Regions from separate parts of the Colwellia asteriadis genome, predicted to be linked through region 3. Evidence: predicted binding sites of a transcription regulator. Region 3 holds the regulator's gene; each other region holds the start of a gene.

Region 1 (10,722 bases), on a different contig from region 3:
AGCTCATAAATTTTTTGAATGTAGTCTTTAGGCTCCCAGCCTTTAATTGGTTTAAGGTAGACAACTACATCAGCATCAAAAATTGCTTTTTTTACGGTAGGTTTAATTATCGTCCTATGCGAATAACTCCCCTGAGGAATAGCCGTTATAAATGACGATTTAAAATTATCACTGCCTTGTATAAAACTTGTTATTGTTGCAACTCGCTTTTCCAAGGTATCAACTCGGTGTTGATTTAAGTTAACTTCATTTATTAAAAATTCATTAAAATGTTTAACTAATTTCATGCAACAACCTCATAGCCATTGTCTCCATTAAGCACTACACCCCAAGGATGGGTTTTAACGTCATGATCAGGATTAAAATGATAGAAGACAATTTTGGGTAAGTGCCCTTGATTTAAACTGGAGCCTAGTCTAAAAACAAAGGATGCTTGAGCTGCAACAAAGAAGTTAAGTTGCTCTAGATTTGGATAATTAGGTCTAAGATCATTATTAATAAATTCTAAGATGCTTTTAACTAACCTGCCTTGCTTTACTTCACTACATAACTTGTCATAACCAAGCTTTCCGGATTCCAACATCACCTTATAAAGCACGGCATCGGGGAATTCATTGGATATATCATCTAAACGCAGAGGTAAACTTAGCGAAATACCAAGGTTAATACTGGTAGCTTCATTGTCACTCTGACCGATAACTTCAAACTTGAGTTTTTCTCCATCATCTAACTCTTCGTTAAAATGCCACTTTTTCTTTGTTCTTTCCCAATCAGCCACGTGTGTATTTTGCATATTGCTAATAAGGTGTCCCGCTGCCGCGAGCATAGGAACTGGTGCAACACCACCATAAATTAAATGTTTTTTGCCGTTATTCAACGAACGTCCACTATCCTTTATAAATAAAGGTAATCGACTTACTTGTTCTAATTGTTGTTTTAATTCATCAATATTGGTTGTCTTATGGCTATTATCAAATTCAATATCAAAAGGCTGAGCTTTAATACGCTTTAAATTTCGCGGCATATAATTTTTAACATCACCTATGCTGTGATCAATCAACCCCATGTGACGTATTTTAATTAATTGAGAATCTTCAGCTTCTTTTCTATCTTGATATTCTGAATAGAAAACCATTGATAAAGAAGTAACTAGTAAGATCGAGCATAATATTGTATCCCCTCCTCCTAACGTCAGAGTTATAGGCCCCCATGGTGTCGGTATGTTTAGATTTGCACTAATCACTGCAAGTCCACCTATAGATGCAATCAAGATTATTTTGGCAATACCATTTAAAGTCGGATTCCTAGAAGCCTCTAAACATCGCAGAAAAAAACTAAGAACTACTTGTAATACTCTCATCATTTTATAAAACCTTTCCTTTAACAAAACTTTCATCAGGTTCAGGGTGCTCACCACCACCGTACCATTTGCCCGTAGCTAACCAACCAGTGAAATACATAAACCAAAGTGATGCCCAAGGGACAATCGTATCGCTAAGAAATTTGCTCGATGTCCATTCATCTGAAGATGGTAAGTAAAGGCATAACTTGGTTGTTGACTCATTAAAAATGTAAATGTGAGGTGGCTCAACACCACCAGTAATTTCATATAAATTTGGATCTATTACATAAACCTGTGGTGAAGTTCTAATGTCATAGAGAACTTTAATCTTGTAGCTACCGTATAATTCGTCCAGATCTAACTGGCAATGCCAAACCAATTTCCCCTTTTTAATAAAGCCCTTCCCTTGAGGGAACTTAGCATTTAAGAAATATAACTGCTGGCTTAAGGTTATTGCCGTATTAATGTATTGCTTCATCATTATTTACCGAAAAATGTATTAGCTTTAACAGGGGTTGCTGTTGCTACAGTTGAGATTGCCCCTGTCTTTTTGATGAACAAATTATTGCTCTCTCTGGTTTCATTAAGCACCTCAAAGTGTTTTTCAATGGCTTTTGAGGAAGAGCCTTCACCAAGTAACGTATTTAATTTTTCTTTAATTAGTGGTAATAAGGTAACACTGGCAAGTTCTCTCAGTTTTTCGACAAAATCACTGTGCCAATAATGAAAAGCTTCAACACGTTTGGAGTCAACATTCCATTTCTCAGCAAAATTTTCATGTCGGTTTTTAGGGTTTGTTACCCACATTTCAATTTTGCCATTTACCACCTTGGTCTCAATGTAACCAGTCATGCTTTCCACAACTGTTAGCAGTACTTCAAGCTCGTTATTAAACGATTGTTGAATCACTAGTTCCTTATAAGCGCTTGCTGCTAACGTTGTTATAATTATTGATATTGGCGCTTTACCATCGTAGTTATTATTATCAAAAAATAATAAGTCTCTATGGCGCTTCATGATTTGAACAGCTCGCCTCAGTATTCCCTTAAACAGAGTTTGCTTTGGTAGCTCTTCAATATTTTTTGCTTCAAGTGCTGCATTAGCAAACATTCTGTCTGAAAAGCCGATGTATTTGGGTTCAAGTTTTGCTATGAGATCAAAATCTTCCGCATACCCTTTGGGATTAGATGCTTTCCATTCTTTTAATTTTTTATCTGGCACTGAAATAGCGCCATATTCATTAGCATTGTTTTGATCGGGAATAGCCGGAGTAATGTCTAGATGAAACTCGTCAGCATAATTTAATCGACACCCCCGGTTTAGTTCGCTGACTAGATCTTCAAAGTTGCCATTTTCTTTTATTCTGGCAATAACCTTTTGTCGGCATATATCTGGGTGGCTTCCTTCAGCGTTAGGTAAATAACAAATAAAGTCCAAGTCAAACTCTGCTCTAAAGACTGGTTTTGAAGTAGTCCCGATCCTTTGGCTACCTTGAGGGTAAATTTCAACACCTTCAAACATAGGGTCATCACTGTCAGCGAGCCATTTTCCTACCGACATATATCGTTGCTCAGCAAGTTCTTTTTTTGTTTTAGATGGTTCTAAGGATTGGCAAGCATACTCAAGTAACTCAGTAAATAACGTTCGTTGCTTAGTAGATAATGCTGCAAAATTCTCATTGTATAACTTAGTTTTCATACTTTTATCCTATTTATTCATTATTATTCCTGCCCTCCACTATTTATTTAATTGAACTTTTATTATTCAGTGTTAGTACAGTAACTATACTATTGTATACTCACGATACAGTCAATATATTTTTATGGAACAATTAAGGATCATGAGGTTTATTTATGAATCTCATGATTGTACTTAATTAGTGATTGTGGTATATAGGGTGTATTAAGATTTAAGATGGATGAATGTAAAAATGGCTAATTTAGAAGATATTCCTGCTTCACAACTTGAGAGGTTACGTTATATAGAGTTTTGCTTAAAATTTTTAGGGGCATTTTCTAGGTCAGATCTAATCAATAAATTTAATATAGGAACTGCTGCTGCGAGCAGAGATATTTCTTTATATAAAGAAAAAGCCCCTCAAAACTTCAGCCACTCTTCTAATTCTAAAAACTTTGCACTAGATAAGTCTTGGGAATCTTTATTCGAATTTAGGTCCTCAGAGGTTCTAAATTTATTAACAGGTAGAACTGTACAAAGCAATAATCGTTCGTATATTCCAAATGATATTTTAGATGTAATAGATGAACCAAAAGTAGATATCATAGCTCCACTATCCAGAGCTATATATAATAAAAAAGTAATTCAAGTTGATTACTTTTCAAATTCTAGTGGTTTTAGTAGTAAATTATTAGTACCTCATGCTTATATTAATAATGGTTCAAGATGGCATGTAAGAGCTTATGATAGATCTAAATCTAGATTTGCAGACTTTCTCATTTCTAGGTTTCGAAAACTAGAAAATATCGACGAAGATGTTTTAGAGCACGAATACAACTCTTTTGATAATCAATGGAATAGAATAGTAGACTTAGAAATTATTCCACACCCTGATTATCCTCATCCTGAAGCTGTCATATCTGAATTTAATATGAACGGTGGTGTTTTAAATCGCTCAGTTAGAGCTTCATCCGTAGGATATTTTCTACAAAAGCTATATGTGGATTGCTCCAAAGATTCAAGCTCTCTAGAAGAGGGGCACTACTATCGTCTTAAACTTAAAAATAGGTTGGCATTATACGGGGTTGAGAATATGCACTTGGTTCGTACTTTTGATGGATTTGAAGAATAAAGAAATAAAAAATTAAGCTTTTATTATTTATTGTTGTAGCTGAAAATTTCTATCTTACTTATTAGTGGTTTTCACTGTCTAAAAAACAAATAGTTTTATTCCTTCCTTCCCCTTTTGCCTTATAAAGTGCTCGATCAGCTTTGAAAATAAGCTGAGAGCTAGTGACTTTTGAGTTGGGGACTATACATGCCACTCCCATGCTGACTGTGACAAAAGAATTGATATCAGAGTTAATGTTTTCAATTCTTTCACTAGCTAAAGTTTTCTCAATTATATTTGTAATATGAAGAGCGCCATCTTTATCAGTATTAGGCAATAGAACAATAAATTCCTCACCTCCATACCTAGCACACAAGTCACCAGGTCTCACGAGTGAATTTTGAATTACATTAGCGACTGCCTTTAAACAACTATCCCCTTCTAAATGACCGTATGTATCATTGAACAATTTAAAGTAATCTATATCGATCATGATAATAGATATTGGTAATTCATTACGCATAGCTCTACGCCACTCGATGTCCATGTACTCATCAAGCTTTCGTCGATTAGCTAACCCCGTAAGTCCATCTGTAAAAGAAAACATCCGCAACTGTGCTTCTATCTGTTTTCGACAACTAATATTACGCACCATAGAAATCAAATATTTTTGATCATCAATCGTTATCATTGAAGCAGAAACTTCAACAAAAAGTAGCTCTCCTTTTTTGGTTTTGCACGTTAATTCATTTGACCAGCCAGCTCCTTTTGCCAAGACTTGATTTGCAAACTCTTCTAACAAGTCCATCTCTTTAGGATGGATATCGGAAATCCTCATTGTAAGTAACTCATCTCTGGAGTAACCCAACATTTTCGTTGCTGAAGGATTCACATCTATAATCCTATTTTCATCTAATAAAAGAATGAAAATTCCATCATTAGAAAATTCAAATATTTTTTGTGATAACTCACTTTCGTTTAATGCTAGCAAAGGTAAAGTCCTTTCGGATATATTGTTAATTCATAAGACACTTAAAACCAAGTACTGAATAATGAACTTGTTAGCTTCAATACTAAGCAGAATCAAACAGGCATACTCATGATCTCTTTGTAACCTTCAATTGCCTTATTTCTAATTTGAATAGCCGCATCTGAACCTATACCAGCTTTAGATCTTGCAATCATTACATCTGCTAACGTTACACTTCTATCCCCTAATTCAAATGCTGTAGTTTTCTTTCCTGCATCTTTATGTAAATCATTTACAGTATTGAGGGCGTTTGACAATAAGTCACCAAAATTATTGGTTGTATTGTTAACAATATTATCGTTGTTTTGTGGCTTTGCTATGGCTTCAAGAGACATGCTCTGCATCTGGGCCAAAAGGGAATTATTTATGGTGGTCATGATTATTTCTCAGGTGTCAATATGTCGTCATAGGTCCTTCTGTTCTTGCAACTACAATGCCAACAACAAATTTAAACCCTTAAAAATCAACAACTAAGGTGTGAGTTAATCCTATGTTTAATTCTTATATTTTATAAACTATTTACTCTTGCTTCCTACAAAATTGTAAATTGGCACCCAAATCAATGCGAAATACCAACCGTATAAATAGCTTTCTAGCAGACCTAAAAAGAAACTTTTCCAACTTATCCATTCAAACCCTGGCAATAACTTTAGCCAAGTTGAGTACATTGCGTGTTGAGGAAAGAGCAAATCAAAAATAACGCACAAGGTAAAACTTATGGCTATAAATGAACTTGTCGCATGTCCAAATGCAGATAGTGAGATCTTATGGTTCATTAGTTTTCTCCGTTGATTTTTCTGCATTAGTATTACGCTCTTTAATAAATCTTTCAGGTTCAAGGTCAAAAGTATCAAGACAATCTTTAGAGCAAAAACGATATAAGTGCCCATCTTGGAGTTTTCCATAACCTTGATCATCTCCAACTTTACGGCCACAAACAGGATCTACGAAAGAATCATTTATGTTCTTTTCCTCATGATGACCGTGGGCCATATGAGCACCACAGCCGTGACGCATCATGAAATAAAAAAGTCCAGCGAATAGTAAAAATGAAAATAAACCTTCCATAACAAGACTCCTAGTAAGGTGTGAAAATAAAAAAACGTGGCACCAAACTACTCGTACCACGTAATAGGATATTCATCATTGAATTAACAAGACTAAATCGTGTTTCTTAACGACACCTTCTAACACGCTAACTTTTGCAAAGTGATCATCAACAAGTTCTTCAACTCTTACCTGACCTGTTTTTTGCCGTTTGAAGAAATCAGCTCCTTCGTCATTATCGTCATTCATTACATAACTGTAAGATTCTAAAATTTGCCCCACCTGTGCACCATCATCTAGGCCAACACAAACATATATGTCCCCATCAGTTACAGAGATTACTTGGCCGCGCATTAGATACCTATGCGAAAAATCGCTATTTGCACAACCAGAAACAATCAAGCCAAAAACTACAACGACAACTAATTTAGAAATTTTGTTTAACATATTATTTTCCTTTTATTTATTTGGTCATTAGTATCGAATTATTATTTAATTCGATACTATTTAAATGAATAAAAACAAGATTACTTACAAACTACATTTTCTATTTGTTTAATTGCACCATATCGTGTTTTTTTACATTTCCTTCTATCACTTTTACTTTGGCATAGTGTTCATTAATAATTTTTTCAATTTTAACTTTGCCAATATTTCTTCTTTCGACAGTCTCATCTCCTTCCCCAATGTTACCTGTTTCAAAAAATCGATAGGCAGTTAATTCTTGTCCAACTTCTGCTCCATCATCTAAGCCAAGGCATACAACCATATTATCAGTTGACGATGAAACAACTTGACCTCTCATTAAGTAATTATGTGAGAAATTACTGTTTGCACAGCCCGTAAGTACAATTGCAAAAGCAACTAAAGCTATTTTTTTAGATATATTTTTTAACATGATATTTTCCTTTTTAAGTTTAAGATTAACGTTTTCTTTTAATTGAACCTGGAGGAGTTTTATGACAACTCCATGGCTCATGTTTGAAATTATCCTTTACATTTTGATCACAAAATTTGTAATAACTTTCCTTTGTATGAGTCCACCAATCATCGTGTATATCTACACCATGCTTTCTGATGACTTCCTCTATACCATCAAGGTCCAAATTGACAGCATCGTAAGCCAAATGAATTTCTTCCTCTTTTCTATTGAATGAAACTTCGTCTAGGCCGAACATTTGATCTATTTCTTCTATCAAAGCATCAATATTTTCACTAGTTACATTTGATAGTTTCAGGTTTCTAACGACCAAGTTATTTTCTCTAACTCCAACTCTACGATCTAAATCCGTCATCACGGCCTCCTTTAGTGGTTGTGTTTATTTGTTGATTTCTTACCAGACATTTTGCTTGACCCCATTTTAGGCATCATATTGCTCATCATCTCAAGATGATGTTCTGCCATCTTTATTTGTTGCTCAATGGGCTTATCAGCCATTCTTCTGTGCATTATTTGCATCATTTTAATCATAGATTTTCGATGCTTATGCATTATCTCTTGCTGCTTTTCAGGATCACTTTCTTGCTTTACTGATAACATTTGCTGCTTCATCGCAAGCATGTTGTTATGCATTTTTTCCATATTTTCATGGGACATTGCCATATTGTTATGCATGCCTTTTTTCATCTCTGCACCAATAGCTGAAGCACCAATAGTGGTAGACAAAATGCTTATAACAGCGACTAAATTAACTAATTTTTTCATTTGATTTTCCTTGTGTTTTATTTGAAAAATTGGGTATCCAAGCGGGAGTTTTAGACATATAGTTCAAGTATTCATCACCAAATTCACTGATAACCTTGGCTTCTTCCTTATTGGCAAGTCGAATGTATACTACGAGTAATATTGGAAACATTACTACGGTCGGTATTGTTGGCCACTGAAGTAGAAAACCAAACATGATTAGAATAAAGGCGACATATTGGGGATGACGACAACGTGCATACCAACCTGACACAGCTAACGTGCCAGTCTTTTGAGCTTGATGAAGTACGTTCCATGCAGATGAAAGAATAAAAAATCCAGAAACAATTAGGATATTACTTGCAATATGCAGAGGATCCCAATGTGCATTGCCTTCAAAGCCAAAAATGGTATGCAACAAATGACCGTTATCGTGAGCTAAAAAATCTATTCCTGGATAGTTTTCAGTCAACCAGCCTGATAGAAAATATATAGTTAATGGAAATCCATACATTTCTGTAAATAGAGCAACGATGAATGCAGAAAAAGCACCTAAAGTTCGCCAATCAGTTTTTGTTTGTGGCTTTGCAAAACTAAATGCAAAAAAGATAAAAATTGCTGAATTCAAAATCACTAATGTCCACATGCCATAATCAGATTCACCGTTCATTGTCACTCTCCGTCTTAATACTTTCTTCTCTACCTGTTTTTAATCCTTCCAAATACCCATCTCTGTAAGCTTCATTTTTATCTGTCAGCTCTTGAAATGTTTCTGGCTCTTTTGGTGCTGAAGCTTCTTCTTCATGACCTTTATGGTCACCATGTCCGTGACTGCCATGCATAAAGACATGCATTAAAGGACACAATAAAAGAATTAAGAATGGTAAATATTCAAAGAAGTGTTGCTGATGCTCAACTAATAAGAAGTAGCTAGCAGCCCCTATTAAACCAAGTGCTGCCCATCCTGTAGGTGTTGACCAAAAAGATTTTTGTTTATTGCTCATGTTCGTCCTCCAAATATTCCTACTCAACGATCAAAGTGCCGCTATACATCTTCATTGGACAATGAAACGGATACTGACCCGGTGCCATAGAAGGTAATTCAATCGCTTTATTTTCATCAACAGGTAACTCTTCACTGACTTCAAAATCAGGAAAAATGACTGTTGCTGCACAAGGACTCCCGTCTTTTCGAAGAAAATTGAGAGTCGTTTCTTTACCTTTTGCTACTATTATTCTAGAGGGGTCATAAACACCGTTGTTTACGATAACGGTTACACTTTCCATAGTAGAATCAATTGCTTTTGCTGGTTTATATAACCAAAACCACCAGATAATTAACGCTATAAGTACCAACCCAAATAAATTAATGATCATCATGTCATTTCTTCCTTTTCTTTAATGTTCTTGCGGCTTAAACAATCTCAATCGATTTGCATTACTCACAACCGTTAGTGAGGAGAAAGCCATTGCAGCACCTGCAATTACTGGGTTTAATAACAATCCAAAAAATGGATAAAGTAGACCTGCTGCAAATGGAACTCCTGCAACGTTATATATAAATGCACCAAACAGGTTTTGTTTGATATTTCTAAGCGTTGCTTTACTGACAGCTATTGCATCAGCTAAGCCATGAAGTGATCCTCTCATCAAGGTGATGTCAGCACTTTCAATTGCCACATCGGTTCCAGTACCAATGGCGAATCCAACATTGGCCAATGCCAATGCTGGGGCATCATTAATACCATCTCCTGTCATACCAACGATTTCATTTTGGGCTTGTAATTCCGCCACTTTATTTGACTTATCTTCTGGAAGGACCTCAGCAAACACTTCTTTTATACCGACTTTTTTTGCTACTGCATTTGCAGTAGCTCTATTATCGCCAGTAAGCATAACTACTCTGATACCACTGTTTTGTAGCCTTTTGATTGCTTCAATAGAGTCTTCTTTGATTGGATCAGATACAGCTATAATTGCTGCAAGTTTATTATCTATAGCGAGGTACATTGGTGTCTTAGCTTCATCAGCTAATTTTTGTGCTTTTGAGACAAATTCTCCTAAAAACACGCCTTTTTTAAACATCAACTTTTGATTACCGAAGAGTAAATGATGATCTTCAAGTTTTGCCTCTATACCGTGTCCAGCTATAGCTTGAAAATCACTTATATCTTCAGGATCGATCTCTTGTGCTATCGCGGAATCAACAATAGCCTGTGCAAGTGGATGCTCAGATCTGCTTTCAATACTAGAGGCTATCGTTAAGATATATTTTTCTGTATAGGATTTATCAGCAACGAGAATGTCGGTTACCGTAGGAGAACCTTCTGTAATAGTCCCCGTTTTATCGAGAATCATCGCGGTAATTTTTGATGCTGTTTGTAACGCTTCTCCATTTCTAATCAAAACTCCAGCTTCGGCAGCCTTACCTACACCGACCATCACTGACATTGGTGTAGCCAAACCTAAAGCACAAGGGCAGGCAATAATTAGAACCGTGGTTGCAGAGACAACCGCAAAGGCTAACGCGGGATCAGGACCGAAGTTAAGCCATACCAAAGCGCTAATAATAGAGATGATCATAACAACAGGCACGAAATAGGCAGATATAGCATCTGCTAAGCGCCCAATTGGTGGCTTAGAGTTTTGTGCTCTTTTCACCATATTAATAATTTGTGCTAACGCAGTATCTTTACCTACTCTTGTCGCTTTAAAAAGAATTGAACCCGTCTTATTTAGTGTTCCTGCAACGACCTCATCTTCTTCTTCTTTTGCGACAGGCATAGGTTCCCCTGTTAACATGGACTCATCTATCGACGTGTGCCCCTCAA
Region 2 (10,722 bases), on a different contig from region 3:
TAAATTCTCGTGAATCACCCGGGGCCAATGCATCAATATTGGTAAAACCCAACTTAGCTATTTTTTCTTGATCATCTTTAGGCATCATCATCAAAATATCTTTTTGCAATCGTTTATGTGCTTCTTGATCAAAATGATCTTCGTGAGCATGACTTAATAAGATTAAATCAGTTTGTGTTAAATCGATATTTGGTAACTTGGTAACACGTTTGTGATGACGAACATTAGGCCCAAGTTTCAAATCAAACATTTCGTTTGGATCAGCCATTAAAAATGCCTGCTCTCCTTCACCAAACATCGGGTCGGTCATAATACTCAGCCCATCAAAATGCAGCTCCATGCTTGGACCACCAAGCCAACGCACTTCAACTTCTGGTTCTTGTGCATATAATTGAGTACTTAATAAGAGGCTGATACTGAGGGAAATTAATTTACGTAATTGCATTTTTTTATCTCTGTTGACTAAAGTTTCACGAGAATAACAACTTGCTATTGAGTGAACTAGATGTCTAATATTGAACAAACTGAACAATAAATTCATACAATGAGTGATTTAATTCAAATTCAAACGTTTGTCGAGGTCGCAAAAAGCAATAGCTTTACACAAGCGGGTAATAATCTTGCTTTACCCAGATCAACTGTCAGCGCCCGTATTAAAGCGTTAGAAGTGCGATTAAATACTCGCTTATTCAATAGGAATACTCGAAATGTTAGTTTAACTAATGAAGGGGTAGACTATTTGCAAGTATGCCAAAAAGCCCTAGGTATGCTGATTTCTGCTGAAGAATCGTTAATTCAAAATGATGCACTTTCAGGCAGACTAAAAATTTCTGTTCCTGTTGCGATGCCAAAAATGCCCTTAGCTCGACTTATTTCGTCATTTCAACAATGCTATCCTAACTTAAGTGTTGAGATCATGGTTACCGATACACCACAGGATATTGTTGCTGAAAATATAGATGTTGCGATTCGAGGTCGTGATGCTGGCGATTTAGATCTTATCGCGAGAGAGCTTGGAAAAGCTAAGCTAGGTTACTTCGCCTCCCCATCAGTAGTTAAACAGCTAGGAAAAGAAGCATGTAAAGAGAGCTTATCAACTCAACTTATCTTTGCACCATTGAACAAATCACAGCGCTTTAAGTTGGTTACACATGACTTTTCATTGGCACATGATTTAGCTTGCACTCATCAAGGCGTCGTTATATTGCCTATCAATTTATGTCAAGCATCCGTAGAGGCTGGCTTACTTTTACAATTTAGTTGTACACCACAACCAGCTGAATTACCTGTATATTTAGTTTATCCAAACAGGAGTTATTTAGCCAAACGAGTGAGGGTACTCATTGACTTCATAATCGCTAATCATCAAAAATTCACACTCATTTAATGCGTAAACCGTGAGTTAAGCAGCATTATTCTCGCGACTTAATTATAAATAGGCCACCATAATTTTAACAAAGAGAGTTACTTAAGTAGATATAGTCACCTGAGCATCCAAAAAAGCTAAAAAACTGTACATTAACTACACAATCAAGACGAAAAAAGAGTGCTGATGAAAATAAAAAAGCACCTTATATAAGGTGCTTTTGTTTATCTAATCAACCGATAACCAAAGCTAACGGAAAAATTTTATGATAATTAATTTAAAAATATAAAGTTTCTAGTGTTTCACCTGCAACTTTAATATCACATTTGTCACCTGATTGTGAATTTGATGACTGAATAGCACCAGCCACCGCCCCAAACACACCACCTTGACGGTTTAAAACTGAGCTAAAGTAACAATGGCTAGACACTTCAACATCTTGATAGTTGGTTGTTAAGTTTAATGTTGGAGTATACGGAGGAAAACGTCCTTTCATTACAGGATCACCATTTACCGTAAGCTCTACTTCTTTGCGTTTCTCGTCGTACTGACCACCGAAGACATAAACCTTACCTTGATAAGCTATCGTTTTTTCTTGCGCTTGAATTGGTGGCGTTGAGCCACAGCCAGCTAATGTTATTAGTGCAACACTAGCAATTAGTAAAGATTTCTTTAACATAACTAATTCCATATAAAAAAGTGAGTATAAAATATAACCTAATAGCTATTAGCTTTCAATCAGCTAAATCATTAAATTTATGAATATAAACAATAGGTAATAATCACATTAACTAAAAATGGCATAGATAGCTCTATACCGTTTTTATACCTCTCAAATAAGGTCTTACTTTGCTTAAGGAGTAACGGTTGGTGCTTTAATCACTTTCCAAGGATCTCCTGCTCCTGGAATATTGCCTTGGCTGTACCATTTAGCTTCGTAAATCCCTGTTTGGTAAGATACTTGGTCTCCTCGTAAGTAAACTTTGCTATCAACCCATGCAGCAACACCATCGACAGGAGGCTCAACAACCGGTGTATCGAGCTGATCTACGACACGAATTTGCGGCCAACCGGCGTGAGAGTTATGAAAGTTAGTAACACATTTTTCATAATCGCCAGGCACTAACGCTGAGTATGCGGTTTGATAAGCAACTAACTTACATTCAAATGACTGACCTTCTGGGCGATCTGCATAATAGGTCCAGTCACCTTCCCAGTTGGTGTAAAGTACATCCGTAGCACCTTCAAGGTTAATACTGCCAAATGGCGTTTGTTGGTAACAAGTATTTAATTCATCCGACTGAATATCAATATTGTAATAAGCCGATAAACCTTCCCAGTAACGAATACGATTAACGGGTTGACCCTTAGTTTCATTTTGAGCGCCACATTCAATACCACCATTAATGACATTTATTGTGGTACCAAATCCATAACCAATACCCGCATTGGTTTCACGCTGCGATGGCACCCAAGTACGATCGATAACATGTAACATTGCTGGTTTTGGTGCTTGTGGCGTTAAGAAAAACCAAATAGCAGACGCCATATTCAACCATGAGTCAGCAACTAAACCAGGGTTATTTAATAATACCGAGGCATCACCATCAAACATCACTTCAGAAAAAGCACCGTAGTTAAAGTGATAAGATAATTGCTTAGCACCACGGCCAAAGTAACCCTTACCTGCGACACATGGCCAACGTGATGTTTGCCAATTCTGCTCATTACAGCCAACCGTATAGCCTGCATCACCTTCTGACCAGCTCATTTCACGCACGTGTACCAATGCCTGTTGCCACTCTTCAAGCTGTTGAGGGTTATCTGAAATGTTATCCTTACTAATATGACCGCCAGTTTCTTGAGCAAAATGGGCAAACGCCGTCACTATTGATTTTTTACAAATGGCGTCAGCATCTTTTGCGACATCAATATAGTCACCACAAAACGCAGGAAATTTGCCAATGGCACGTAAAAAGCGCGTATAGGTATATTCTGGTGCTGCCATTTTGGTTAAAAAATCCCACTCAGCTTCGGGGAAAATACGCTCGGCGCGCTTAACATTATCAGGATTAGTCGGTAAATTAGGATAAATTGCCTCAACCACTGCATTACTGCTTGTTTCTAAAGCTTTTGCCCAAATAGCGTACATAGGGTCTGCAGTTTTAGCATCACGCGAGGCATTGAGTTCAACACGAGAAACAACATAGCCATTTGGGTTTTCAGGGTCAACTTGTGGATTAATCGCGAGACTGCTGGTGCTTATACCACCGCAAATTAACACAGAAAGTACTTTGAGCTTGTTCATAAACACTTACCTTTTATTGTTTAGCGCTTTTTCATGCGCATTTATTATTTCTCTTGATGAGCTGACTTATCGAAAGATTGTAAACTATGTTGCAACAAAAAATTAACAAAAACATTACGTGTATCAGTTTCTTATGTCAAGGTTAAAAAATAAACAGGTGGTGTTGTTCTTCAGCAGATAAACATTGGGAGCTTTCATAACAAAAAGACTTATTTAGCCCTAAAAACTATCAAGGTCTCAAGTTCGGCGTTGTAAAGGCGCACTTATCTTTTCATACTTAATTTGTTATGCTGCCCAAAACCACGATATATCGTGTATTGATAAAGAGTGAATAGTTTTCATATGAAAGACAACCATAACAAAGATATTAACCACAGTATTAAAGCCTACTTAGCTGATTCAAATTTACTTCTCAATGCCATGGGTGAAGGCATTTATGGTTTTGATATTGAAGGGAATGCGGTATTTATTAACCCAGCCGCAGAACGTATGACTGGTTGGAAGTCTGAAGAATTGCTGGGTAAAAATATTCATCAATATCATCATCATAGCCATGCGAATGGCGATCATTACCCTAGTGAAGAATGTAATATTTATAACTCAATGCGCGATGGTGTCGAACGTAAAATTACCGATGAAGTATTTTGGCGTAAAGACGGCACTTCATTTCCCGTAGAATACACCTCAACCCCTGTATATAAAGACAATGTGATTGTTGGTGCGGTTGCAGTTTTTAGAGATGTTAGTCAACAGCGGCTTGCCGACAATAACCTACGCGACGCGTTAAAAAAAGTACAAGAGCTGACCGAACAGCTACAAGCAGAAAACACTTACCTACAAAGTGAAATTAATGAAGCATGGCAAGGCTCTGGGTTAGAAGGTAATAGCACTAAATTTACCGCCATGCTAGCGCAAATAAAGTTAGTGGCACAAACCGACAGCACGGTTTTAATTTTAGGTGAAAATGGTACGGGTAAAGAAGTCGTAGCGCGCAACTTACACCAGCTAAGTGCCCGTAGCAACAAGCCATTGGTGAAAGTGAATTGTGCTGCATTTACTGCTAATTTACTCGAGTCTGAGCTCTTTGGTCACGAAAAAGGCGCCTTTACCGGTGCCATAGAGCGTCGTAAGGGGCGTTTTGAACTGGCCGATAAAGGCACACTTTTTTTAGATGAAATTGGAGAGTTATCACTCGAGGCACAAAGTCGATTATTACGGGTATTACAAGAGCGCGAATTTGAGCGCGTTGGTGGCAGTAAAACCATTGCCGTTGATCTTCGTATCATAGTCGCGACTAATCGTGATTTATTCGCTATGGTTGAGCAAGGCCAATTTCGCATGGACTTATATTATCGCTTAAATGTTTTCCCTATTAACATTCCAGCGTTAAGAGATCGCATTGAAGATATCCCACTATTATGTAGCAGTATACTCAAACAACTGAATGCCAAACTTAACAAAAGCATTACCCATATTAATAAGCGTAGTTTAGCAAAACTAACCCAGTATCACTGGCCTGGAAACATCCGAGAGCTACAAAACATTCTTGAGCGTGAAGTTATTCTAGCCCAATCAAGCACCCTCAATATTCAGCAAAAATTTACTAAAAGTCATGCGGCAATCCCCTCAATAAATAAGCCACTAGCAGAAATCGAAAAAGCTTATATCACCGAAGTTTTAACGGATTGCCAATGGATTATTGGTGGCAATAGGGGCGCAGCAAAAGTGCTGGGGTTACCTGACAGCACACTAAGATCTCGCATGAAAAAGCTTAACATCTCTCGATAACTGCCAATAGTAATTAACCCTTGCTCACCACAACAGACACAAAATCCACGCTATATCGCGCATGCACGACATATCGTGCCTCAAAGCTCCTGACCACCAAATAAAATCCTTAAAATACAAATAGATAATAAAAATTAGTTTTGGCGTAAATCTTGATATTGATCAGGGTAATTACTCAATTATGACCCTGTAAATAATTATGAAATTTGATATCAAAGAAGAGCACCTCATCATTAAACCTTATAAGTCTAATGAATCTATTTATGTAAGAGAGCAAAAAGGATTTTATCAAAGAATACGACGCTACCTAGGTTGGTTATTAATGCTCACCTTTATCGCCATTCCCTTTATTCAATTTAATGGTGAACAAGCGGTATTACTCGATGTTGCTAAACAAGAATTTCGTTTATTTTCAGTAACATTCTGGCCACAAGATTTTGTACTGTTAGCAGGCATATTTATGGTTGCCGCATTCGCACTATTTTTTATTACCACATGGCTTGGTCGTGTTTGGTGTGGCTATACTTGCCCGCAAACTATATGGACACTTGCTTTTATTTGGGTAGAACATCGTATAGAAGGTAAGCGAAATCAACGTAAAGCGTTAGACAAAGCCCCATGGAGTATTAATAAATTACAAAAAAGAGTCGCTAAACACAGTATATGGCTAGTCATGTCGTTATTTACGGCCACTACCTTTATGTCTTATTTTATTCCAGCCTCTGATCTATACAGTGAAATGATCGCTTTTGAATGGTCAGGCTTAATTACGTTTTGGGTAGTGTTTTTTACTTTCTGTACTTATGGAAATGCCGGTTGGATGAGAGAGCAAGTGTGTATTTACTTATGCCCTTACTCTCGCTTTCAATCAGCCATGTTTGATAAAAACACCTTTTTAGTCGCCTATGACACTAAGCGCGGCGAAAGCAGAGGCCCACGTAAGCGTAAAGCCGATCATAAAAGCTTAGGTTTAGGCGACTGTGTTGACTGTAACTTATGCGTGGAAGTTTGCCCTGTTGGTATTGATATTAGAAACGGCATGCAATATGAGTGCATTAACTGTGGGTTATGTGTTGATGCTTGCGACGAAACAATGAGCCGCTTTAATTACCCTACAGGGTTAATTAGCTACACTAGCGAGCAACGACTGTTAAGTAAAAAGCCACAGCCATTTAACCTTAAATTAGCCGCTTATGGCAGCTTATGTATTATGCTCGTTGCTGCATTAGGTTTATGGATTAATGAACGTATACCGTTAGAAGCCTCAGTATTACGTGATAGAAACGCGTTATATCGAGTTAATTATGAAGGCATGGTAGAAAATACCTACACCTTAAAAATTCTCAATAAAAGCCAGCAAAGTGCCAACTACCGTATTTATGTGGAAGATATTGAACTAGATAAAATAATACAAGGTGAGCCAATAAAAACGGTACAAGTCGCTGCAGGAAAAATGCAAGAAGTACCACTAACTCTAAGTGTTGACAGTTATAACTTACAGCAGAAGATGACCAATATTAGTTTTATTATTCAATCAGTTAATCAACCAACGACGGTTGTCAAAAAAGAAACCGTATTTTTTAGTGATTAAAGAAAGCAGAGCGTAAAAAAAACCTGGGCTCATTAGCCCAGGTTAATTTAACAGTTTTTCAATTTAGCAGTCTTGCTTTTCAGCGCCTGCCAATTCTTTCGCTTTTTCACACGCATCTTCAACGGCGTTTTTGCTGTCGCTAACTACTTCATCTACTTTTTCACCGGCATCTTCTGCTGGTCCATCAGAACAGCCAAACATAGTTAACACAGCAGTAAGTGCAAATACTTTGCTCATCATTAATAACTTATTCATATCATTCTCCAATTAATTTCTATTTAACTTTTATTTAGCTTTTAGGTGTTTTTATCGCAGGAATAACAAATGATAAAACCAGCAACACTACAAAAATCCAAAATAAAAACTTAGCAACTCCTGTTGCTGCTCCTGCAATACCGCCAAATCCTAGGGCGGCTGCAACAAGCGCGAAGAGGAAAAATATAAGAGCCCAACGTAACATAGAACCTCCTAAGACTTAGCAGTTAAATTATGCCGTAACTAATTTCAGTTGCTTCATATGATTATGACAATGCTGCATACGTACTTGAATTTGTAACAATGTACTTTGACATTCTGCTGGTAGTTTTTTCATCAAGGCAGCCTCAATTTTTTCTAATACTTTATCTTCAATTTCTTCTAATTGAGATACATAAGTATGCTCTGCATCAGCGCTAATAACGGCAAGTACTTTAGTGTAAGCTTCACGTAACTCTACAGAAAATGCTGAGTCTTGCTCTATTTTACCTTCATCAATTAAAACGAACGTTTGTAGTTCCGCAATAGTGCGTGCTTTTTCATTAATATTATTTTCAAAAACATGCATAAGATGAGGGTTAGAGACTTTATCCATCGCTGAGCGATAAAACTCAATGCCACCATTTAGCACTCTCACTAACTCTTTAATTGGACCCATTTCATAATTTGAATTAGACATATTAATCTCCTTTTTATATTTACTGTTTTAAATTAAAAAGCGAATTTCGCTGGTAAAGAATTTTTAATTAACAACAACAAGATATGTGCAGGAGTCATACCAAAACATTAAAAATATAAAAAACAATTACTTATAATAAACCAAGAAATAGAAAACCCCTTTTATTGTAATAATTACACGCTCCATGTAATTGCTTCATATAAGATATACAGGTAGAGAAACTGCTTTTGTAACAAAGTCATTGAATAGAGATATCAAAGAAGGGTATGCGGAGCTTTAAAGGTTGATATTTTATAAGTAGATAAGGGGCTATTGATTCAAACCTAGCTCTTTTTGTTTCTTTTTTGTTAAACCAAGAGAGACTAATCGATATGATTCCTTTAAATAGTACAATAAGTCATCATTACTGTCGGCAACATTTTCAAATTGCTGGATCCACTTCATCCCTCTATTAGCAAAATAAGGCGCAGGTTTATACCCTACCGACTCTTTTAGAAAGCCAAAATTGGTATCAGAGGTTTTAAATATAAAAGCGGGCTTTTTATCATCACCCCAACCACCAATAGCAAATACTTTGCCCCCTACCTTCCAAACATGGGAGCCGCCCCATTGCATAACATAGGTAGTACAAGGTAAAGATCTGCAAAAGTCATTAAACTCGTTGTAATTCATTTCAACTCCATAATAAAAAGCATACCACCATTCAAATAGGCAACCTGAACTCAGGTTAAGTAGTACGTATATTTTTCCTGAAAAAGTTACATTGTTAACGTGAAAACCTTACAAAACAATCAACAATCAAGTAATGAGCAAAACAATAAAATACAGTAACACAATGAAATAAAAGGATTTATACAGATTGGTATGTTGTCTGCATTAGTTAGATTGTTACATTAGTTAATTCGTTACAACAACTTGTCGTTACAACTTAAATCTTAAAATGGAGAATGATTATGAAACGCACATTAATTTCACTAGCTATGGTATCTGCTTTAACGATTACATCAGTACAAGCAAAAGATAACTCTTGGGAGAAAGAAGCTAGCGATGCTTGGATAGACGGTAAAGCTGAAGCAACATTATTATTTAATACTAACTTAAATTCTTTTGATATCAATACTGATGTTGATAGTGGCATTGTTTACCTTACAGGTAAAGTTGACCACAGCGTAGATAAAAAGCTCGCTAAAGAGTTAGTGCAAGGAATAGATGGCGTTAAAGGTGTTAAAAACCAAATAACAGTTATTGAAGGTATTGATAACAAAGAATTAGAACAACAACGCGGTATGGACGAGTCGCAATTTGTTGATATGAAAATCGCAACAGTGATTAAAACTCGTCTACTACTCGATACTGATATTAGCGGAACGAGCATTGATGTAGATGTAAAAGGCAATAACGTTACCCTAAGCGGAGAGGTAGACTCTGAAGCAGAAAAAGACTTAGTTATTAACATTGCAAACAATACTGACGATGTTAATAAAGTTACCGAAAACTTACACGTAACTAAATAGTTTTGCCTTTATGGCGCTCATTGAGCGCCTCCTAATACCCTTTCATTACCCTAATATTAACTTATGCAATTTACCAAGGAGCTATTATGCCTAATAAAAACACAGAAAAATCAAATGGTGCTATGAAAAAGCCTGTTCACCCTGTTGCCGATCAATTTGCCGATTCACTGCACTCTACAGTTGACTCAATTCATGGTACGGCGGCAAGTACTGAAGAAACACTTCGAGCTAAAAGTACGCAATCAAGTGAAGCTATGAAAGCACAAACTCGTTTATTGCGCTCGAAATGGAATCAATCGCCAGTGAAAAAATATGCCCATGAAAACCCAGTAAAAACAGCAGGCATAGCGTTTACGGCTGGTATGTTACTAACAATGTTTTTAAGGAAAAAATAGCATGACTTCGCCTCAGGATGCAGAGAAAAATACTCAGCAGTCCATAGATATGGGAGCGCAACTTAATGCGCTCCCTGAGCTAGGCAGCCGTTTACTATTGGGTTATCAACAATCATTTTCAGCATTTTTTTCATTATTACAAGCCAAAGCTAAGGCAAATATAAAAATGTTGATTGCAATTATGGCATTAGTCACTAGTGCTGTATTTCTGCTATGTGCTGTTTGGATAAGCATACAAGCAATGATTGTTTATGGCCTTATCCACCTAGGATTACCAACGTTAATGGCCGCAATTATGGTACTAACACTAAACTTATTCGTTATTTATTATCTATTAACTACCGCAATATCTTTATTTGATATTACCTATGATGAGTTTATTCACGGCTTTTTTACTGATAAGTAGAGGGGGTTTCATGACACGCCTTAGCACAGCTATTTACCGAAAAATAAACCAAGACGTCATGGTTAAAAAGGCAAAATACCAAGCAATTACTTATAACAATAACCAACAAAAATCAGCATTAATTGCTCATTGTAAAGCCATAGCCGAGTCACCTGCTTTTTTAGGTATTACCGCGCTAACTTCTCTACTTGCTTTACGTTATGGAAAATTTGCCACATTGCGACGCTTAGTAATGTTGAAACGAGTGACTGATAGCTTGATGACAAGCAGCCTCAACAATAGCAACAATAACGCACCATTTAGTTAGTTAACGGATGCTACTAAAGAATAAGGCCGCTAAAAGCACTAAATATAGAGCGCCTTTTATTCCAAAACAATTATTCGATTAGCTTCTGCAAATCAGGTAACGATACAGGCTTC
Region 3 (10,722 bases):
TTAGGTTTGCAAACTACAGGTCATGCTGGTGGTATTCATAATTGGTTGGTTGAAGCGCAAGGCCATTCAGGAGATTTCGATGCCATGCTTAAAACCTTAGGCACAGGTTTACTAGTTACTGAATTAATGGGCCAAGGTGTTAACGTCGTTAATGGTGATTACTCACGTGGCGCGGCAGGGTTTTGGGTTGAAAATGGTGAAATAGCTTATCCAGTGAGTGAGATCACTATTGCGGGTAATTTAGCGCAAATGTTTAAAGGCATTGTGGCTGTTGGCTCTGATGTGGATAACCGTGGCAGCATTAAAACCGGTTCTATTTTAATTGATGAAATGCAAATAGCAGGTCATTAACTCCAGACACTGATAATAGAGAAAAAACATAGTAAAACGCCGATGACAGTCTCATATCATCGGCGTTTTTAGTTAATCTGAACTCGGTTTAATAGATATTTAACAAGTTGAAATATCAGCAAAAATTACTTTTCTGAATCGCTGGATTGATAGTTTTTCTTCTTTTTATATGATAAGCAAGGCAAACTTCGCGTCAATAGCTGGCCCATTGCAAGTAAATTTGACGAAGAAGCTAGGAAAAGTAGCTGCTAGAGAAACATTTGTTAAGCCGAACTCTGGTTGGTTAAGATAAAGCAGTAGCTAATGCTTACGGCTGTTTACACTAAAAACAAGGTGGCAGTCCCTAAAAAGGCAAAAATACCAACAACATCGGTAACCGTGGTAATAATTACACTTCCCGCTAAGGCTGGATCTATATTCATCCGCTTTAACAGTAGCGGAATAGCAACCCCAGCCAAACCAGCCGCTGTCATATTCATTAACATCGCAAAGGCGATAACGCCGCCTAGCATTAAATCTTGTTTCCAAATCGCCACTACACTGGCAATCAGCACTGCCCAAATAATGCCATTTAAAAAGCCAATAGCAACCTCTTTATTTAGTAATGCTCTGGCGTTACTACCACCGACATGACCAAGTGCCATACCGCGTATAACAAGTGTTAGGGTTTGGTTACCAGCAACACCACCCATGCTTGGCACCAAAGAATTCAGTACCGCTAAAATGGCGAGTTGTTGAAAAACCCCTTCAAACATGCTGGTAACTGCAACCGCAAGTAGTGCAGTAATCAGGTTAACGCCAAGCCATAATGAGCGTTGTTTAGTACTTTTAATAACGGGCGCAAAGGTGTCGGCCTCATCATCTAAACCTGCCATACTCATCATTGAGTGCTCGGCATTTTCACGAATAATATCAACCACATCATCAATGGTGATACGACCTAATAGATGCCCTTCTTCATCAATGACCGGCGCTGAAAACCAATCGTGTCGCTCAAATAATTGGGCAACATCTTGCTCGTGCATATCGGCTTGTACCGCTTCAATTTCGGCATTAATTAAGGTTTTTATAATTACATTAGCCTTAGCGGTAACAAGAGCCGCTAAAGACACTGCGCCAATAAAGCGATTATCTCGATTAACAACATAGAAGGAGTCGGTAGACTCAGGTAGCTCGCCTTTAAGGCGTAAATAACGTAATACTACATCAACGCTTACATCAGGACGTAAGGTGATTGTATCGGTATTCATAATACCGCCAGCGGTATCTTCTTCGTATGAGAGTGCTGCTTCAACTCGACTCCGATCTTGGGAGTCCATCGAATTTAAAACTTGCTTAAATACAGCATCAGGTAGTGTACGTAGTACTTCAGCAAGATCATCTACGTCCATGCCTTCGGCAACAGCAGCAAGCTTTTCGGGCTGCATGCTTTTAAGAATACCTTTTCGTACTTCTTCGTTAAGTTCTTCGAGTACCTCGCCGTGAAAGTCTGGGTCGATAAGTTGCCATAATACAGGGCGGCTCTTAGTGGTTGAAGATTCTAATATCAGAGCGAGGTCATAAGCGGGCATATGTTGCAAAAGTTTGCGAACATAAACAAACATGCCGCTACCTAATGCTTCATTAACTTGCTGTAATTTTTTTTGACTGTAATCTTGCTCTGATATCTCTGGCATAGCGGCCCTGCTCGTTAGTTCTAGCGGTCTTAAGGTATCGCTTTAACTAAAGCGAATATTTAGTTGTGGGAAGGTCTCCTTGGAAGTTGTACTAAGTTTATCGTAACGTAGTGTTTTTATCAGCTATTCTGTGATTATTTATTATAAATTATGCAATAAAATTTGTGGCTTAGCTTATTCATCTTCGTCAAATTTATCAGATATTAGCTGGCATATTTCTGCTAAAGCAAGCTCTGCATCATCACCTGTTGCGGTTATATTAACCGACTTACCTTTTCCGCCAGCGAGTAACATCAACGCCATAATACTGTTTGCATTCGCTTCTTTCTGATTTAATTCTAAGGTGATATCAGCACTAAATTTTTGACTTAATTGGGCGAGTTTGGTTGCGGCTCTTGCATGTAAACCTAGTTTATTACAAATAGTGACGGTTTGTTGGTGAGTGGTCATAAATCTTCCTTATTACTCAATGATTAATGTCGCTATTTCTTGCTAACCATAGCTAAAGCTGGCCTATTTAGGTTGATTTTACGTCGATATCTCGGTGATGAGTTTGTACATCATCACGCTCTTTGCGGAAGTTTTTTGCTAATAATTCTGCAATATACACTGAACGATGTTTACCACCGGTACAACCTATTGCTATGGTGACATAGCTACGATTATTGCGCTCTAAGTGTGGTAACCAGGTCATCATAAAGCTATTTATTTGCCAAACAAACTTAGTGACTATGGGCTGACTTGCTAGAAAGTCTTTCACCTCTTGGTTTTGACCTGTGTGCTCTTTTAAATTTTTTTCCCAAAAAGGGTTCGGCAAAAATCGTGCATCAAATACATAATCAGCATCAACGGGGATGCCATGTTTAAAGCCAAAGGATTGAAAAACAAGTACCATAGTACCGGTTTTCTTACCTAAAATGCGCTCCCTTACTAAGTCAGCTAGTTGGTGTGGAGATAATTGACTGGTATTAATGTATAAATCAGCACTCACTGAAATTGGTTCGAGTAATTTTTTCTCTAAGGTAATTGCTTGATCTAGTGCTAAGTTTTCTTTAATCAGTGGGTGAAGACGACGGGTTTCACTGAAGCGGCGAATTAAATCGTTATCATCAGCATCAAGAAATAAAGTGGTTACGTCAACCGCTTTGGGTAAGTACGCGATTATTTCTGGAATATCTTGTGGATCTTTCGGTAAATTACGTACATCTAAACTAACCGCAACAGTTTCATAATCGTTAATTACGGTATGAGTTAAGGCCGGTAATAAGTTTACCGGTATGTTATCAACGCAATAATAACCTAAATCTTCAAGCACTCTTAGCGCAACCGATTTACCTGATCCTGAGCGGCCACTGACGATAATTAATTTCATTTTACGCTTTCCCCACAACTCATTAGCGTTTAACTTGCTTGTTGAATAACATCGAACAGTTCTTGGTTGCTAGTGCACTTACGGACATTCTTTATGACCTTTTTATCACTAAATAATTTAGCAATACTTTGTAGCGTATTAAGGTGCTCTTGGCAGCTATCTTCAGGAACAAATAGACTGATAAAAACATCGACACTGCGGTTGTCAATAGCATCAAAGTCAATGGCGTTTTCGGTTGTAACTAGTACCGCCACCGCTTTACTGCTATTTGGCAAACGACCATGAGGTATCGCTATGCCATTTCCGATACCTGTGCTACCCATTTTTTCTCTATCAAGCAAACTATCGAGTAGTTCGTCTTGATCGAGCTCGGTAACCTTATTAGCGGCTAATTGGCAAATCTCTTCTAAAATTCGCTTTTTACTGGTGGTTTTTATTGCACATAAGGTACAGTCGAGGGTTAAAATCTCTGATAATTTCATAAATTGCTAAAAGTAAGTGGAAGAGCCCATAGATTGGGCTCTTATATTAAGGTGATTTAAGGCTTTATGCTACGCGACTTTTGTCGAATTAATGTTGCGCTGCTTTACCTTTGTGTTTAAGAATTTGCCTATCTAGCTTATCAACTAAAGTATCAATCGCGGCATACATGTCAGTATTAATAGCCGAAGCGAATACTTCACCGCCTTTTATATGAAGGTTTGCCTCTGCTTTTTGTTCAAGCTTTTCAACGGTTAAGATAACATGAGAGTTATTTATTTGATCAAAATGTCGCTCTAGCTTAGTAAACTTAGTATTTACATACTCACGAAGCGCATCAGTAATGTCGACATGGTGACCGGTAAGATTGATTTGCATAAGCGTTATCCTTTTGATGAGTTACTTAAAGTAAGCTTTTTCGTTGATTTGAAGGAGGAATAGATAATGACTCTCTATATTTAGCTATTGTGCGTCTTGCAACGTTAATACCTTGTTCGGCTAATAAGTCAGCCATTTTACTATCACTCAACGGTTTAGCAGGTGTTTCTGCCAAAATAAGTTTCTTGATTAGCGATCTTATTGCTGTAGAAGAACACTCTCCACCATTCTCAGTACTGACATGGCTTGAAAAGAAGTATTTAAGCTCAAAAATACCACGAGGGGTGTGCATGTATTTTTGCGTGGTAACACGTGAAATGGTTGACTCATGCATTTCAACGGCTTCGGCAATATCGTTCAGAACCATTGGACGCATAGCTTCTGGACCATGCTCTAAAAAGCCTTGCTGGCGTTGTACAATACAGTTCGAAACTTTTAATAAAGTATCATTGCGCGATTCTAAACTTTTTATAAACCATTTTGCATCTTGTAAATTGGCACGAATGAATTGCCCATCAGTAGAGGACTTCATACTCTTGCTCATTGCAGCATATTGCTGATTTATGCTGAGCTTAGGTGCGGTATCTGAATTTAGTTCAACCACCCAACGACCATTTTTTTTCTCAACGGAAACATCAGGAATAACATACTGATCATCGCCAGTAATAACCGCATCACCTGGTCGAGGGTTTAAGCTCTGAATTAAGCGCATTACTTCACGTAATTGATCTTCTTTTAATTTCGTTTTGCGCATTAATTGGCGGTAATCTCTATTGCCAAGTAAATCAATATGCTCGCTAATAATTTTCTTACTTTCAGCTAAATAAGGAGTGTTTTTATCAAACTGGTTTAATTGAATGAGTAAACACTCAGGTATTGAGCGTGCTGCTACGCCGACAGGATCAAACATATTGATGCGTTTTAATACTGCTTCAACTTCATCTAATTCGACGTCTTCAATACCAACACTTTCTAGAATATCTTCTGAGGAAACCGTTAAGTAGCCAGCGTCATCTACCGCTTCAATAATGGCGGTTGCAATAGTGCGGTCGGTATCTGAAAAAGGGGTTAATTCCATTTGCCATAACAAATGACCTTGAATTGAGTCGGTCGTTTCTCCTTGGTAAGTGTAATCTTCACTTGCGCTGCTCACAGCTCCTGTATTAGAAACGCCTGCGCTGTAACTTTCTTCCCAAGTAGTATCAATATTCAATTCTTCAGGAATATCACTTTTCTCTAGCGCTTCACTAGTACTTATTTCGTCAATATTAGCCTGTTGGTCTTCACTACCATCACTGCTGTTATTATCACTTTGTGCATCATTAGAGTTTGCAGAGAATGCATCTTCTAAACTATTTTTTTCGTCGTTGCTATCGCTTTGGCTGCTTTCGTCAATTTCTAATAATGGGTTGCTCTCTAGCACTTCTTGAATTTCTTGTTGTAACTCTAACGTTGATAATTGCAGGAGCTTGATAGCTTGCTGCAATTGTGGCGTCATGGTTAACTGTTGTCCAATACGGAGCTGTAATGTAGGGCGCATCGATGTTATGTGGTTTCCTGTTATTATTTTTAATGGTTATGATGTGACCAATAACCCATTGAACACGTTTTTCTACGATTCGGATTGATGCTATAACTATAGCGTGAATTGTTCGCCAAGGTATACATCTCTTACTTTTTGATTGGCAAGAATTTGATCCGCATCACCTTGAGCGATAATTTCACCATGACTAACAATATAAGCATGTTCACACACATCTAACGTTTCACGTACGTTATGATCAGTTATTAATACACCAATTCCTCGTTGCTTTAAGTGTATGATGATTTTTTTAATGTCGCCAACTGAAATCGGATCTACACCGGCAAAAGGCTCATCAAGTAAAATAAATTGTGGATCGGCGGCTAATGCTCGTGCTATTTCTACGCGTCGACGCTCACCACCAGATAAACTCATGCCCAAGTTATCGCGAATATGACAAATATTGAACTCTTCTAATAAGTGCTCTAGTTTTTCTAGGCGCTGTTGTTCGTTTAACTCTTTGCGTATTTGTAAAATAGCCATGATGTTATCAGTTACTGAAAGCTTGCGAAAAATTGATGCCTCTTGTGGTAAGTAACCGATACCTTGTCTTGCTCTTTCATGCATAGGCGATAATGTAACGTCTTGGTCGTTAAGTATTATTTGCCCATCATCGTTAGGTACAAGCCCTACTATCATGTAAAAAGAAGTGGTTTTTCCTGCTCCGTTAGGTCCAAGTAAGCCAACAATTTGCCCTGTACTGACGGCTAAGCTAACATCTTTAACAACTTGTCGGTCTTTGTATGACTTAGCAAGTCCACTAGCAACTAATGTATTAACCTTCGACACTTGAGTCACCTTCTTCTTTAGTCGCTTCTTCAGGTGCTTGCTCAGTAGTCTCACTGACTGTCTTTGGCTCTTTATCAAGGTCGCTTTTAGCTTTATCTTTTAGTGCTTTTTGTTTTTTCAGTAAGGTTGGCTGTAATATGGTGGTGACTGTTTCGTTATTATTACTTTCGGCTTCAAGTTTCTCACTTAATGTATTATAAATAATTTTGCTGCCGCTAACTTCGCTACCTGCTTGTTTTACTACGGCATTTCCTGCCACAGTAATTATATTTAAGCTTGGTTGATATTTTATTTCATCGGCTTGTAAGCTAATTAAGCTGCCATCTTCAAGCTCTTGCTGAAATAAAGCGGGAGAGCCTTTAGCTAAATAGACATCAGACTTTTCATCGCTGTTTTCATCTTTGTTACTAAAAACTTGTACTAAGTCTGCAGAAATCAAAATAGAGCCTTGTCTGATACTTACACTACCTAAGTAACTCGCTATTTTATTTTTTAAATCGGCAGCTGTTTTTTTAGAGTCAACGGTGATCTCTTGATTTAAGTCTTTTTTGGCAGCATAAACTACGTTAAGTGACGCTGTGAAAAACAAAGCGCTACCAAGTAATAAGCTAAGTGGCGTATTAAATTTTTTATTCATGATTTTTCTTATAAAGGGTACGTACATGTTCAGTTAGCGTCATCTGTTTAGTGTTTAAATCGATAATCAGTCCAGAACCATACATGGTAAAATCTTTACCGATTATTACAACGGTTTGATCTGAACTAATAATATTTGTATTTAAGTCTAGCTCTAAATACTTACAATGAACTTCTTCTATTAAACTATCTTGTTCGGTTGATTTTAAGCGAACACGGTGGTTCAACACGACTCGGTTATTTTTATATAATATTGCTTCTTTTGCACTCGCTTTCCAAGGTGCCTTACTACTTTTAGGGTATAACGTATAATTGGGTAACTCAAAGCGTGTTAATTCTTGCTTTGAATAATGCTCCATACGATCTGCCTCAATGGTATGAGATAATTTCCCTAAGTCAGTGTAGATATTACTTTTTAAAGCCTCGGCAATAAAGTCAGGTGTTTCTTCACTATCAATAATATCGTCTGGTTGAACAAGTTCTCCTTTCCAAACGATAATGCCATATATAGTGGCACTTAATACTAAAATAAAAAAGGCTAGGCTGTTTAACCTATTCATACACTAGCGCCCGTAACACATGTTAAGGTGTTTTGACTTTGCATGATTAAATCACATACTTCTCTTACTGCGCCAAAGCCACCGCGTGTAAATGTTATGTAATTTGCAGCTTGTAGTGTTAAAGGGTGAGCGTCTTGTACAGCTATGCCTAATCCTACCGCGTTAATACAGGCAATATCAGGTACATCGTCACCAATGTAAGCTATTTGCGTTAACGGTAAATTAAGTTCAGTTGCAAGAGCGGTTAACGCGGGTAATTTATCTTCTTGCCCTTGAATAATATGTTTAACATTTAAAGCCGTCATACGGTTTTTTACGATAGCTGAATTGCGGCCGGTAATTATTGCTACGGCTACACCAGAACTACCAAGTGACTTTATGCCTAAGCCGTCTTTGGTGTGAAAAGCTTTTAGTTCTTCACCATCATTACCTAAGTAAATACGGCCATCAGAAAAAACTCCATCGACATCGCACACTAATAGTTTTATGTTTTTAGCTTGTGCTAGAGTGTGACTGTTAACTTCGCCATATAGAGTATTCAATTACAGCACTCCTGATTTTAATAAGTCATGCATGTTCATTGCACCAATTGGTTGATTTAATTCATTGACGACAATTAAACCATTAATTTTATTATCTTCCATTACCTTTAACGCTTGCGCAGCTAACATATCAGCATGAGCTGTACGAGGTTTTTGGGTCATAACGCTAGCAATAGTATCGTGATGGATATTCACTTCTTCATCAAGAATACGGCGTAAGTCACCGTCGGTAAACAATCCTGTTAGGACATTATTTTTATTAACAACGGCGGTCATACCAAGACCTTTGAGCGACATTTCTACCAGTGCATCTTTAATAAAGGCAGTATCGGCAACCACAGGAATACGTTCTTCTTGATGCATAATATCTTCAAGGCGGAGTAATAAACGCTTACCTAAACTGCCACCAGGGTGTGATAAAGCAAAATCATCAGCGGTAAATCCTCGGGCATTGAGTAAAGCGACGGCAAGTGCGTCGCCCATTACTAAGGTTGCTGTGGTACTTGATGTTGGCGCTAAGCCAAGTGGGCATGCTTCGGTACTTACTTTAATACAAATATGAGTGTCGGCTAATTTAGCGAGAGTTGAATCTGCATTACCCGTCATAGAAATAAGCTTGGCACCAATACGTTTAATTACGGGAATAATTGCGAGTACTTCAACGGTTTCACCCGAATTTGAAATAGTTAACACTACGTCGTCGCTAGTAATCATACCTAAATCACCATGGCTGGCTTCACCTGGGTGAACAAAAAAAGCGGGAGTGCCCGTGCTGGCTAATGTTGCTGCTATTTTCCCGCCAATATGCCCAGACTTACCCATACCAATAACAATAACACGACCTTTACAGTGATACATTAGTTGGCAGGCAAGTTCAAAATCATCATTAATGTATTGTAATAATTCAGTAATCGCTTGCTGTTCTATATTGATCACATTTTTTGCTAATTGTTTAAAATTTTGCATGTTAGCTCGATTAATACCTGCTGATCCGTTAATAGTGATTCTGTTAAGGTGGCTTGTACAGTTAGCGATACTTTTTAATTAAATAGTAGCACTTGATAAGCCGCGAAACTGATTAATAATAAAGCCCCTTTACCACGGGTTATTCTAAAGTAACCTAACTTACGGCTAAAACATAAAATAAAGAGTAACAAAGTTACACCAAGCATGTAAGGCGCGTCACGTGTTGTTGCTAACGGGTCGATGTCTCCTGGTGCAATGAGTGCTGCAATTGGTAATACGGCTAAAATATTAAAAATATTGGAGCCAATAATATTTCCTAGTGCTAAGTCGTCTTCTTTTTTAATGATACTGGCAATGCAGGCAGCAAGTTCAGGCAAGCTAGTACCAATAGCAATAATAGTAAGTCCGATAACTAAATCGCTAATGCCAAACTCTTTGGCAATAAATACCGAGGATTCAACTAAATAACCTGCACTTAATGGCAATACTACCATACCGATAACTAGCCAAAATATTGATGATTTTAGCGGTGCAGCAGGTGGTACATCTTTTTCTGCTTCTAAAATTAAAGGATCATCACTGGGCTTATCTTTGGTTTTTTGTAGGGTAATAAACAGTAGCGCAAGAATGTAAATGGCAAAGCCAATAACTAAAATGACCCCTTCAATAAAACTAAAGTGTTGATCATAAAGCACATAATAAGCGAGCGCGGTAACGCCTAATATGAGTGGAATTTCTCGTTTAACGGTTTGAGATGAAACCGTTAATGGTTTTAATAACGCGGTAACCCCTAATACTAATGCAATATTGGTAATGTTTGAGCCAATAGCGTTACCAATAGCGGTATCAACATTACCTTGCAAAGAAGCTGTTGCCGCTACCATCATTTCAGGTGCTGATGATCCCATAGCTACAATGGTTAAACCGATAATCATAGGCGAAACGCCCAAGTTTCTCGCTAATGAAGAAGCGCCAAATACAAATTTGTCTGCACTCCAAACAAGTGCAACAAGGGCAAGTAATAAAATAATAATTTGTTCTAACATGATAACTCCACTTTCGTAAGGTTAAATTGTCGCTGGTTGTGAACTAAAACAAAAGCAAATAATGCCCGATGAAGAAAAAAAAAAGCAGATTGCTGCTGTTTTACGCAATTAACTCGCTAGCTAATGTAAAATAAAAGTAATAAATGATCATTTTCTTACAATTTAGGCCGCTAATCTTACATTAAATTGTCCTTTAGCTTACTTTTTCTAATGAACAATTGCCGCCGCTCAGGTAAAATCAATGGATATTCTGAAGAATTTTTATTGCTGTTCCCGTGTCTTTAACAAAACACAGCTTATAGCGAATAAATTAAACAACATTGATGTTAATTAAATGCCCAATT

The links. Region 3 encodes sigma-54, which starts transcription at its own class of promoters, with help from an activator protein. Its sites were predicted from a motif close to GTTGGCACGNNNNTNGNNT; they were not measured.
Region 1: a site for sigma-54 is predicted at 5,583-5,601, ahead of fliE (flagellar hook-basal body complex protein FliE). Genes of this name have one in related genera too.
Region 2: a site for sigma-54 is predicted at 8,846-8,864, ahead of ABD005_RS09505 (BON domain-containing protein). Genes of this name have one in related genera too.

Annotation. Positions count from the first base shown of each region.
Region 1 is NZ_BAAAFA010000003.1:186,873-197,594, forward strand. Features, by position in the region: gene ABD005_RS05605 (SMODS domain-containing nucleotidyltransferase) at 1-287, opposite strand, end outside; gene ABD005_RS05610 (SAVED domain-containing protein) at 284-1,363, opposite strand; gene ABD005_RS05615 (type II CBASS E2 protein) at 1,365-1,823, opposite strand; gene ABD005_RS05620 (nucleotidyltransferase domain-containing protein) at 1,823-3,040, opposite strand; gene ABD005_RS05625 (BrxR family transcriptional regulator) at 3,273-4,151, shown strand; gene ABD005_RS05630 (sensor domain-containing diguanylate cyclase) at 4,213-5,121, opposite strand; gene fliE (flagellar hook-basal body complex protein FliE) at 5,214-5,537, opposite strand; gene ABD005_RS05640 (DUF5676 family membrane protein) at 5,676-5,963, opposite strand; gene ABD005_RS05645 (YHS domain-containing protein) at 5,926-6,228, opposite strand; gene ABD005_RS05650 (hypothetical protein) at 6,304-6,654, opposite strand; gene ABD005_RS05655 (hypothetical protein) at 6,755-7,105, opposite strand; gene ABD005_RS05660 (cation transporter) at 7,131-7,502, opposite strand; gene ABD005_RS05665 (hypothetical protein) at 7,514-7,912, opposite strand; gene ABD005_RS05670 (methyltransferase family protein) at 7,896-8,561, opposite strand; gene ABD005_RS05675 (DUF2933 domain-containing protein) at 8,551-8,895, opposite strand; gene ABD005_RS05680 (cupredoxin domain-containing protein) at 8,915-9,271, opposite strand; gene ABD005_RS05685 (heavy metal translocating P-type ATPase) at 9,290-10,722, opposite strand, start outside.
Region 2 is NZ_BAAAFA010000006.1:20,035-30,756, forward strand. Features, by position in the region: gene ABD005_RS09455 (MBL fold metallo-hydrolase) at 1-445, opposite strand, end outside; gene ABD005_RS09460 (LysR family transcriptional regulator) at 545-1,387, shown strand; gene ABD005_RS09465 (hypothetical protein) at 1,644-2,045, opposite strand; gene ABD005_RS09470 (chitinase) at 2,220-3,674, opposite strand; gene ABD005_RS09475 (sigma-54 interaction domain-containing protein) at 4,017-5,462, shown strand; gene ccoG (cytochrome c oxidase accessory protein CcoG) at 5,662-7,053, shown strand; gene ABD005_RS09485 (hypothetical protein) at 7,117-7,308, opposite strand; gene ABD005_RS09490 (DUF1328 domain-containing protein) at 7,343-7,513, opposite strand; gene ABD005_RS09495 (PA2169 family four-helix-bundle protein) at 7,541-7,987, opposite strand; gene ABD005_RS09500 (MmcQ/YjbR family DNA-binding protein) at 8,297-8,659, opposite strand; gene ABD005_RS09505 (BON domain-containing protein) at 8,941-9,501, shown strand; gene ABD005_RS09510 (DUF883 C-terminal domain-containing protein) at 9,588-9,896, shown strand; gene ABD005_RS09515 (hypothetical protein) at 9,898-10,302, shown strand; gene ABD005_RS09520 (hypothetical protein) at 10,313-10,609, shown strand; gene ABD005_RS09525 (response regulator) at 10,680-10,722, opposite strand, start outside.
Region 3 is NZ_BAAAFA010000001.1:563,963-574,684, reverse strand. Features, by position in the region: gene pmbA (metalloprotease PmbA) at 1-351, shown strand, start outside; gene mgtE (magnesium transporter) at 669-2,027, opposite strand; gene ABD005_RS02405 (HPr family phosphocarrier protein) at 2,202-2,477, opposite strand; gene rapZ (RNase adapter RapZ) at 2,545-3,399, opposite strand; gene ptsN (PTS IIA-like nitrogen regulatory protein PtsN) at 3,429-3,881, opposite strand; gene hpf (ribosome hibernation promoting factor) at 3,970-4,257, opposite strand; gene ABD005_RS02385 (RNA polymerase factor sigma-54) at 4,283-5,797, opposite strand; gene lptB (LPS export ABC transporter ATP-binding protein) at 5,894-6,628, opposite strand; gene lptA (lipopolysaccharide transport periplasmic protein LptA) at 6,615-7,265, opposite strand; gene lptC (LPS export ABC transporter periplasmic protein LptC) at 7,258-7,824, opposite strand; gene kdsC (3-deoxy-manno-octulosonate-8-phosphatase KdsC) at 7,821-8,366, opposite strand; gene ABD005_RS02360 (KpsF/GutQ family sugar-phosphate isomerase) at 8,367-9,332, opposite strand; gene ABD005_RS02355 (calcium/sodium antiporter) at 9,407-10,378, opposite strand; gene mlaF (phospholipid ABC transporter ATP-binding protein MlaF) at 10,713-10,722, shown strand, end outside.